DNA from 4 places in the Mesorhizobium sp. LCM 4576 genome. Region 1 is predicted to be linked to each of the others. Evidence: predicted binding sites of a transcription regulator. Region 1 holds the regulator's gene; each other region holds the start of a gene.
What was found. The regulator PhoB, encoded in region 1, activates phosphate uptake and scavenging genes when phosphate is short. The targets are predictions, from matches to a motif close to TGTCATNNANCTGTCAT.
Positions count from the first base shown of each region.

Region 2: a site for PhoB is predicted at 789-805, ahead of phnC (phosphonate ABC transporter ATP-binding protein). Genes of this name have one in related genera too.
Region 3: a site for PhoB is predicted at 622-638, ahead of LCM4576_RS34355 (DUF1045 domain-containing protein). Genes of this name have one in related genera too.
Region 4: a site for PhoB is predicted at 818-834, ahead of phnF (phosphonate metabolism transcriptional regulator PhnF). Genes of this name have one in related genera too.

Region 1 is NZ_MDDT01000037.1:15,858-18,026, forward strand. Features, by position in the region: gene pstB (phosphate ABC transporter ATP-binding protein PstB) at 1-98, shown strand, start outside; gene phoU (phosphate signaling complex protein PhoU) at 119-826, shown strand; gene phoB (phosphate regulon transcriptional regulator PhoB) at 844-1,533, shown strand; gene LCM4576_RS21065 (ROK family protein) at 1,859-2,169, opposite strand, start outside.
Region 2 is NZ_MDDT01000013.1:5,209-7,377, reverse strand. Features, by position in the region: gene LCM4576_RS06545 (DUF1868 domain-containing protein) at 32-742, shown strand; gene phnC (phosphonate ABC transporter ATP-binding protein) at 887-1,744, shown strand; gene phnD (phosphonate ABC transporter substrate-binding protein) at 1,886-2,169, shown strand, end outside.
Region 3 is NZ_MDDT01000089.1:574,290-576,458, forward strand. Features, by position in the region: gene iolB (5-deoxy-glucuronate isomerase) at 1-543, shown strand, start outside; gene LCM4576_RS34355 (DUF1045 domain-containing protein) at 774-1,481, shown strand; gene LCM4576_RS34360 (alpha-D-ribose 1-methylphosphonate 5-triphosphate diphosphatase) at 1,610-2,169, shown strand, end outside.
Region 4 is NZ_MDDT01000013.1:12,996-15,164, forward strand. Features, by position in the region: gene phnH (phosphonate C-P lyase system protein PhnH) at 1-276, opposite strand, end outside; gene phnG (phosphonate C-P lyase system protein PhnG) at 276-737, opposite strand; gene phnF (phosphonate metabolism transcriptional regulator PhnF) at 861-1,607, shown strand; gene LCM4576_RS06600 (zinc-binding alcohol dehydrogenase family protein) at 1,883-2,169, opposite strand, start outside.

The sequences.
Region 1 (2,169 bases):
ATCTGGGCGAGCTGGTGGAGTTCGACCGGACCGAGAAGATCTTCACCTCGCCCCGCGAGAAGCGCACCCAGGACTACATCACCGGCCGCTTCGGCTGAAGACATACGAGGACATCATCATGGCCGAACATACCGTCGCCTCCTTCGACGAGGATCTGAGGCAGATCAGCCGGCTCATCAACGACATGGGCGACCTTGCCGCCTCGATGGTCRGCGCCTCGACCAGGGCGCTGCTCGAAAGCGACAATGCGCTGGCGCAGCGCGTCGTCTCCGACGACGCCATCATGGACGCAAGGCAGCGCGAGCTCGACGACCGCGCCATCACGCTGATCRCCAAGCGCCAGCCGATGGCCGACGACCTGCGCAGCGTGGTCGGAGCGATCCGCATGGCGGGCGACCTCRAGCGCATCGGCGATCTCGCCAAGAACATCGCCAAGCGCGTCGGCTCGGTCGGCGTCAGCGCCGCGCCGCGCGACCTCACGCATTCRATCGATTCCATGGCGCAGATGGTGCTGATCCAGGTCCAGGGCGTGATCCAGGAATACACGGTGGGCGATGCCACGGCGCTGGCCAAGCTTCGCAACGACGACGAACGCATCGACGTCAAATACACATCCGTCTTCCGAGAGCTGTTGACCTATATGATGRAAGATCCGCGCAACATCACCGCTTGCACGCATCTTCTGTTCTGCGCCAAGAACCTCGAGCGCATCGGCGACCATGTGACCAACATCGCCGAGAACGCCTATTATGTGTTGACCGGCACGCAATTGCCCGCCAACCGTCCGAAGCAGGACGAGACGGCAATGTCGGCGCCGGCGGCCTGACGGAAAAGGTTACMCCGATGATCGCGCCACGCATCATGGTGGTGGAGGACGAGGAGCCGCTGGGGGTGCTGCTCCGCTACAATCTCGAATCCGAGGGTTACCAGGTCGAAGTGGTGACCCGCGGCGACGAGGCCGAAATCCGCCTTCAGGAAAACGTTCCCGACCTGCTCGTGCTCGACTGGATGGTGCCGGYGGTGTCCGGCATCGAGCTTTGCCGGCGCCTCAGGATGCGGCCAGAGACCGAGCGGCTGCCGATCATCATGCTGACCGCGCGCGGTGAAGAGAGCGATCGGGTTCGAGGTTTGTCCACCGGCGCCGACGACTATCTGGTCAAGCCGTTCTCGACGCCGGAGTTCATGGCGCGCGTCAAGGCGCTGTTGCGCCGCGCAAAGCCTGAGGTGCTGTCCAGCGTGCTCAAGGTCGGCGACATCGTGCTCGACCGCGAATCGCATCGCGTCTACCGCAAGAAGAGCGAGATCAGGCTCGGCCCGACCGAGTTCCGGCTGCTCGAATTCATGATGCGCCACCCCGGCCGCGTGTTCTCGCGCAGCCAGCTGCTCGACAATGTCTGGGGCGAGACGATCTATATCGACGAGCGCACCGTGGACGTCCATGTCGGCCGCCTGCGCAAGGCCGTCAACAACGGCCGCATGCCCGACGTCATCCGCACCATCCGCGGGGCGGGCTATGCGATCCGGGAGGATTAGGTTCGCCGTTCGCAGAATGACGCGTCCGCTACCGGATCGCATGCGTTGGCGAGTAGCCGGGACGGTCGTGCTTCGTCATCGACGGGCGGAGCAAGGAGCGTAGCGACGCAGCGCAGACCCGAGGATCCATTCCGTGACGTCGACGCGCTGCGGCGGCGCAGAATTCTGCTCGGCTGCGCCCGACGTCCGAGGTAACGGAATGGATTCCAGGGTCTCCGCGACGGAGCTTCGCTCCTGCTCCGCCCTGGAATGACGAAGCTTCGGGGCCTTCGCTAATCTCCGGTGTCCAGCGGGACACTCGAAACCAACGATCACTCAAAGTGGCTCAAGCGACGTGCTTGCCCGCTCTTGCCTGAACCCCCGGCGCGAAAATCTCCTGGTCGACGAAGGTCAGCGCGCGCATGGCGCAGCCTTCGCGGATCAGCGGCAGCTCGTTCGGCTCGGTGTCGAAGGAGATCGATTCCGAATGCTGGCCGCCGGCGGTCTGGGCGATCGCCTTCCTCAGCGCCGGCTCGATCAGGTCGAAGGCGGCCGCGCTGACGCCGACCATGGCGACGGGCGCCGGATCGATGAGGGCGAACAGGCTGCCGAGGCCGAAGCCCAGCGCCTCGCCGGCCCGGCGATAGGCCTCCCGCT
Region 2 (2,169 bases), on a different contig from region 1:
GACAGGAGGCGTTTCCCCCAAGGAGATCGCCATGCTCGACACAGTCAAACCCTCGCTCGCCGGATTTTTCGAAGGCACCAATCCGACGCCGCCCACCCATCTCGGCACCCGTTACGACACAGCCGGCAACTTCCTCCTCGAACCCGGCAACACCYTCGTCTGCCATCTGGTCGAAAGCTCGCCTTCGCAAGCTGCCATTGTCGAGGTGCGCGAGCGCATGCTGGCCATGCCGGATGCCGATCGCCTCGCCTTCACCCCGATCTCCAGCCTGCATATGACGCTGTTCCAGGGCATCATCGAATACCGGCGCCGCCTTCCCTACTGGCCTTCGGACGTGCCGCTCGACACCGGTATCGACGACATGACCCGCCTCTATCTCGAACGTCTGCAAGGCTTCGAAGGCCACGGCCCCTTCAAGGTCAAGACTGTCGAAGTCGTGCCGACCGGCCTCACCGTCGCCGGCGCCACCGAGGACGATCGGCAGATCCTGAAGGCCTGGCGCGACGCACTGTCAGTGCCGTTCGGCTACCGCCATCCGGACCACGACACCTATGTCTTCCACATCACCTTCGCCTACCAGATCCGCCGTCTCGCCGACGAGCGGGCCGCGGCATGGCAGGACCTGTTCGATGACTACCTGTCCTTCCTCGAGCGCGAGGCTCCGGTGATCGAGCTCAGGCCCCCGGCCTTCTGCAGTTTCAAGGACATGAAGCATTTCGAGGAATTGCTGGTGCTTGGTTGACGCCGATCAGCGACACAGACCAGCATTCCGCGCCAAGCCTGTGACTCGTAACAAAACTGACATCAATCCGACACCCCAGCTTCATCCGCCTGCGCTAGCGAAGGTTAACGGACCTTCGAAACCGCGACGTACCGGAGCTTTGCTATGTCGGCATCATCGGCCACGCTGGAAATCCGCGGCGTAACCCGACGATTTGGCAAGAACACCGCTGTCAGCGACATCAACATCTCGATCCCGCGCGGTCAGATGGTCGGCATCATCGGCCGTTCCGGCGCCGGCAAGTCGACATTGCTGCGCATGATCAACCGTCTCATCGATCCCAGCCAAGGGTCGATTTTTTTTGACGGCGCCGAGGTCTCCAGCCTGCAGGGCTCGCCGCTGCGCCGCTGGCAGCGCGACTGCGCCATGATCTTCCAGCAGTTCAACCTTGTGCCGCGTCTCGACGTCTTGACCAACGTCCTGCTCGGCCGCCTCAATCATCGCTCCACGGTTTCCAATCTGCTCGGCATGTTCACGCGCACCGAATGCGCCGAGGCGGTGGCCGCGCTCGAGCGCCTCGACATCGCCCGCACCYCGCTYRAGCCGGCCGGCACGCTGTCCGGCGGCCAGCAGCAGCGTGTCGCGATCGCCCGTGCCATGATGCAGCAYCCCAAGGTGCTTCTGGCCGACGAGCCGATCGCCTCGCTCGACCCGCTCAACGCCAAGGTGGTGATGGATTCGCTGCGTGACATCAACCTGCGCGAAGGCATCACCGTCGTCACCAACCTGCACACGCTGGACACCGCGCGCGCCTATTGCAACCGCATCATCGGCATGGCCGCCGYRAAGGTCGTCTTCGARGGCGCCCCCCAGGATCTCGACCGCGACGCCGTGCGCACCGTCTATGGCGCCGATGCCAGCGGCGCCGAGATCTCCGAGGCCATCACGTCGACCAGCGTGACCATCAAGCCGAAGATCACCGCATCCGCCGGACCGCTCGAACCAGCCTTCCCTGGCTACTGACGCCGCCGCCCCGGCCGCAGCGGTCTGGGCAAACCGTGGATTTCAGCCGAGCAACCCGGATCGCCCGCCAGCGTCAACGGCAAGACTTGAAAAATCAGAACGCCGCCGGCGCGCAGCCGGAACAACAGGAGAGAGATCGAAATGTTCAGGAAGATGGTTTTTGGGGCGGTTTCGCTGCTCGCCATGGCGACAAGCGCCGCGCACGCAGCCGACATCAAGGAATTCCGCGTCGGCATCCTCGGCGGCGAGAACGAGACCGACCGCCTGCGCAACTACCAGTGCCTCGCCGACCACCTGAAGTCGGAATTCGGCTTCGAGAAGGTGTCGCTGTTCCCGGCCGCCGACTATGACGGCGTCATCCAGGGCCTGRTCGGCGGCACGCTCGACTTCGCAGAGCTCGGCGCGTCCGGCTATGCCAGCGTCTA
Region 3 (2,169 bases), on a different contig from region 1:
GCCGACTGGACGGTGACAGCCGACACCGAGCTGGAGCTCGCCGTCTGCTCGGCACCCGGCCTTGGTGGTGGMCTGCCGGTGCGCGTCATCGGGCCTGACGATCTCGGCCAGGAAGTGCGCGGCAAGGGCACCAACACCCGATACGTGACCAACATCCTGCCCGAGGGCAAGCCGGCGGATTCGCTGCTGGTGGTCGAGGTCATCACGCCCGGCGGCCACACGTCGAGCTATCCGCCACACAAGCACGACCAGGACAATCTGCCGGCCGAATCCTATCTCGAGGAGACCTATTACCACCGCCTCAACCCGCCGCAGGGCTTTGCCTTCCAGCGCGTCTACACCGATGCCGACCGCAATGGCGTGCGCGAGCTGGACGAAGCGATGGCGATCGAGGACGGCGATGTCGTGCTGGTGCCGAAGGGCTATCACCCCTGCGCGGCCTGCCACGGCTACGACCTTTATTACCTCAACGTCATGGCCGGGCCGAAGCGGACATGGAAATTCCACAACGCGGCCGAGCACGAGTGGCTGATGAAGGCCTGATCGGCGGATTGGTCCAGTCCGGGAAAATCGTCGGCTAACGAGCTTGCGGCTGGACTTGCCTTCGAAAACCCATGAAAGCTTCGTCAATCCGTCATGGAAATCACCTATGGCAGCGGGTCTGATGCATGTCGCCGCGAGCGCCCTGGCGTTTTTGGACCCACGACTTGCCAAGACAATGACTTGAAGCGCGTCGCATGATCTAGGGGCAGCGCGCTTGACGAGGAACGCCGATGCGCTATGCCATCTACTACACACCGGGACAGGATGAGCCACTGGCGCGCATTGCCGCCAACTGGCTGGGCCGCGACCCGTTCGGCGCAGCGACGCGGCCGGTCGAGGCCGTGGGCGATCTGTCGGCCGCGGAAGTCGCCTTCCACACCGCCTCCGCCAGGCGTTACGGGTTCCACGCGACGCTGAAGGCGCCGTTCCGGCTGGCGCCGAACGAGACGGAAGCCTCGCTGCGCGCCGCGCTCGACAGTTTCGCCGAGGCGACGCCGCCGGTCGTCATCCCGCGCCTGGTCGTCGGGCAGATCGACGGCTTCTTCGCGCTGGTGCCGGAAAAGCAGTTCGCGCCGCTCAATGATTTCGCCGGCGAGGTGGTGCGCGCCTTCGATCCGTTCCGCGCGCCGCTCACCGACGCCGAGATCGAGCGCCGCAGCCCCGATGCGCTGAAGCCGGACGAGTTCCGCAACCTCTGCCAATGGGGTTATCCTTACGTTTTCGACACGTTCCGCTTCCACATGACGCTGTCGGGGCGGGTYGGGCCACAGGAAAGCCCGCGTCTTCGCGCAGCGATTGACGGCCTGTTCGCCGACGTGCTGCGGCAGCCGGTGCCGGTGGATGCACTGACGCTGTTCGTCGAGACCGAGCCGGGCGCCCCATTCATGGTGCTTTCCCACCATGCGCTTGGCCGTGGCCCGGCCCGCAAGACAGCTTAGGGCGGATCAGCGGAAACGCTGAACCGCCCTATCTTTGTTTTACGCAATTCCGGACGGAAAACCGCAAAGCACTTTTCCTGGAATTGCTCTGATTTGATTGCCGACCGTTCGAGATAGGACCGCCTGAGATGACCGCCGAAACCGTTCTCACCAATGCCCGCATCGTGCTGCCCGACGAAATCGTCGAGGGCTTGCTTCTGTTGCGCGACGGCCTGATTGCCGCCGTCGAACCGGGTGCCGCCCGCGCCGGCGAGGATATGGGCRGCGACTACATCATCCCGGGCCTCGTCGAGCTGCACACCGACCACCTCGAAGGCCATTACGCGCCGCGCCCGAAAGTGCGCTGGAACCCCATCGCCGCCGTGCTTGCCCATGACGCCCAGGTCGCGACCGCCGGCATCACCACCGTGCTCGACGCCTTGCGCGTCGGCATGGACGAGGACGCCGACCTGAAGTCCGACGATGTCCGCAAGCTGGCCGACGCGATCGAGGACAGYGTCCGCCAGGATCGGCTCAGGGCCGACCATTTCATCCATTTGCGTTGCGAGGTCTCGGCGCCGGACTGCCTCGAGGCCTTCGCCAATTTCGAGACCGACGAGCGGGTGAAACTCGCCTCGCTGATGGACCACGCGCCCGGGCAGCGCCAGTTCGTCAACCTCGAGACCTATGCCTATTACTACCAGCGCAA
Region 4 (2,169 bases), on a different contig from region 1:
GGCCAATGGCGCGCCGGTGTGGAAGCCGAGCCAGGCCTTGACCGGGGCTTCCGCCTGCAGCGGCGGATCGAGCCACACCGGCGTGTCGTTGTCGCAGAGCGAGAGCGCCACGGCGCCGGCCGTCGCCGACAACGGCGCCGGCGGATGGGCGAGTTGCGGCAGGTCCTGGACGGTGCCCGGTCGCGCCATCGCGTCCATGATGGCGCGGAACACGGCCTGGGCGTTGAAGACCGGGTCGGCGAAGCCGCCGTCGATCGATTGCGTGGCGATATTCATCAGTCCTCTCCGCGCACCATGGTGAAGAAATCCACTTTCGTTGCCGCCGTCTCGACGCGCCGGGYCTCGCGCGCCGCGTCGAGCGCCGCGCGCAAGGGTGCGGCGAGCTTCGTCTCGACCGTTTCGCGATGGGCCGGGTCCTGCCAGAGCGCGTCGGCGATCGCCGCGAGCCTGGCCTTGCCCTTGTCGCGACCGAGCGCATAGGAATGGCCGATCTGGCCGGAGGGCAGCCGCACCGTGGCGCGGGTGACCGTCGCCTCGCCGACATTGAACGGCGCGCCGCCGCCGCCGATCCGTCCGCGCACGGTCACCAGCCCGGTTTCGGGGCCGCGCAAAAGCTCGGCCTCGGAAGGCAGGCCCGCTTCGTTCCAGAGACGGGCGATCTCATCGGCTTCGGCGTGCGCCAGCGTCGCCATCAAGGCTTTTCGCCCCGCCAGCTCGCGCGCTTCCTGTCCTCGCATGGCATCGCTCCTTGCATGCATAAATTTGTCTATTGATATAGACAACTATACAAATTATACCTACCTCGTAACGGGAGTCCATGACGGGTGGATGACAGCCCGGGAAAAATGCTTGGGGCGATGATGGCTGGACTGGCGAACAGCATCGAAAGGCGTAACGGCGTGTCGCTGTGGCGGCAGATCGCCGACAAGATATTGCAGGGGATCGCAAGTGGCGACTTCGCCGAGAATGCGGCGCTGCCGCCTGAAGTCGCGCTGGCCGAGCGCTACGGCGTCAATCGCCATACGGTGCGCAGCGCCATTGCGGCCCTTGTGCAGGAAGGCGTGCTGAGGGCCGAGCAGGGGCGCGGCACCTTCGTCCTGTCGCGCAAGCGGCTGTCCTATCCGATCGGCGCGCGCACGCGCTTCTCGACGGGGCTGCAGGGGCAGACGAGCGAGCGGCATATCGCGCTCTTGTCGTCATCCACCGAGCCTGCCAGCCGGCGCATTGCCGAGGCGCTGGGCATCGCCAAGGGTGCGGCCGTCATTTGCCTGGAGACGCGCGGCGAGGCCGACGGTCATCCGGTGTCGCGGGCGACGACCTGGTTCGATGCCAAGCGCTTCGCAGGCATCGAGGACGCGATGGCCAAGACGGGGTCGATCACCGCCTCGCTCAAGCGTTTCGGCATCAACGATTATCTGCGGCATTCAACCGTGCTGTCGGCGCGCCACGCCGACGCCGACGACCTTGCAGYGCTCGATCTGCAGCCCGGCGCCATCGTGCTGGTGACGGTCGCCGTCAACGTGACGCTCGACGGTGAGCCGATCCAGTTCGCGGAGTCGCGCTTTCCGGCAGAGCGGGTGGAGTTGAGGTTGGCCGCTGGCGATTAGGTTTTCAGGGGCGCAGCTCCGTCGGGACGATCCTGGACGGCGGCTCGGAGACGAGCAACAGGCGCCGCGTTCCCGCCCACCCCCCTCTGGCCTGCCGGCCATCTCCCCCGCAAGGGGGGAGATCGGCAGTTGCGCCGCCGGCGCTTTTCATCCTGCGACGTTGGCGATTGGCGAAAGCGGACGCGACGTCCAATCTCCCCCCTTGCGGGGGAGATGTCCGGCAGGACAGAGGGGGTGCTGTCCCGCCGGCATTTCCGCGCTAAGGAACCGGCGCCTCACCCCACCTCGATCACCGCCTTTATCAGCCCCGACTTCTCATGCGTCCATCGCGCCAGGTCGCGCGGCGTTCCGGCGAGCGTGGTGCGGTGGGTGACGAGCTTGTTCAACGGCACGGCGCCGTTGCGGATCGAGGCCGCGACATGCTCGAAATCGGCCTTCAGGGCATTGCGGCTGCCAATCAGCGTCATCTCGCGCTTGTGGAACTCGGGGTCGGAGAAGGCGATGTCGTCCTTGACGACGCTGACCAGCACCAGCGTGCCGCCATGCGCGACATGGGCGAAGG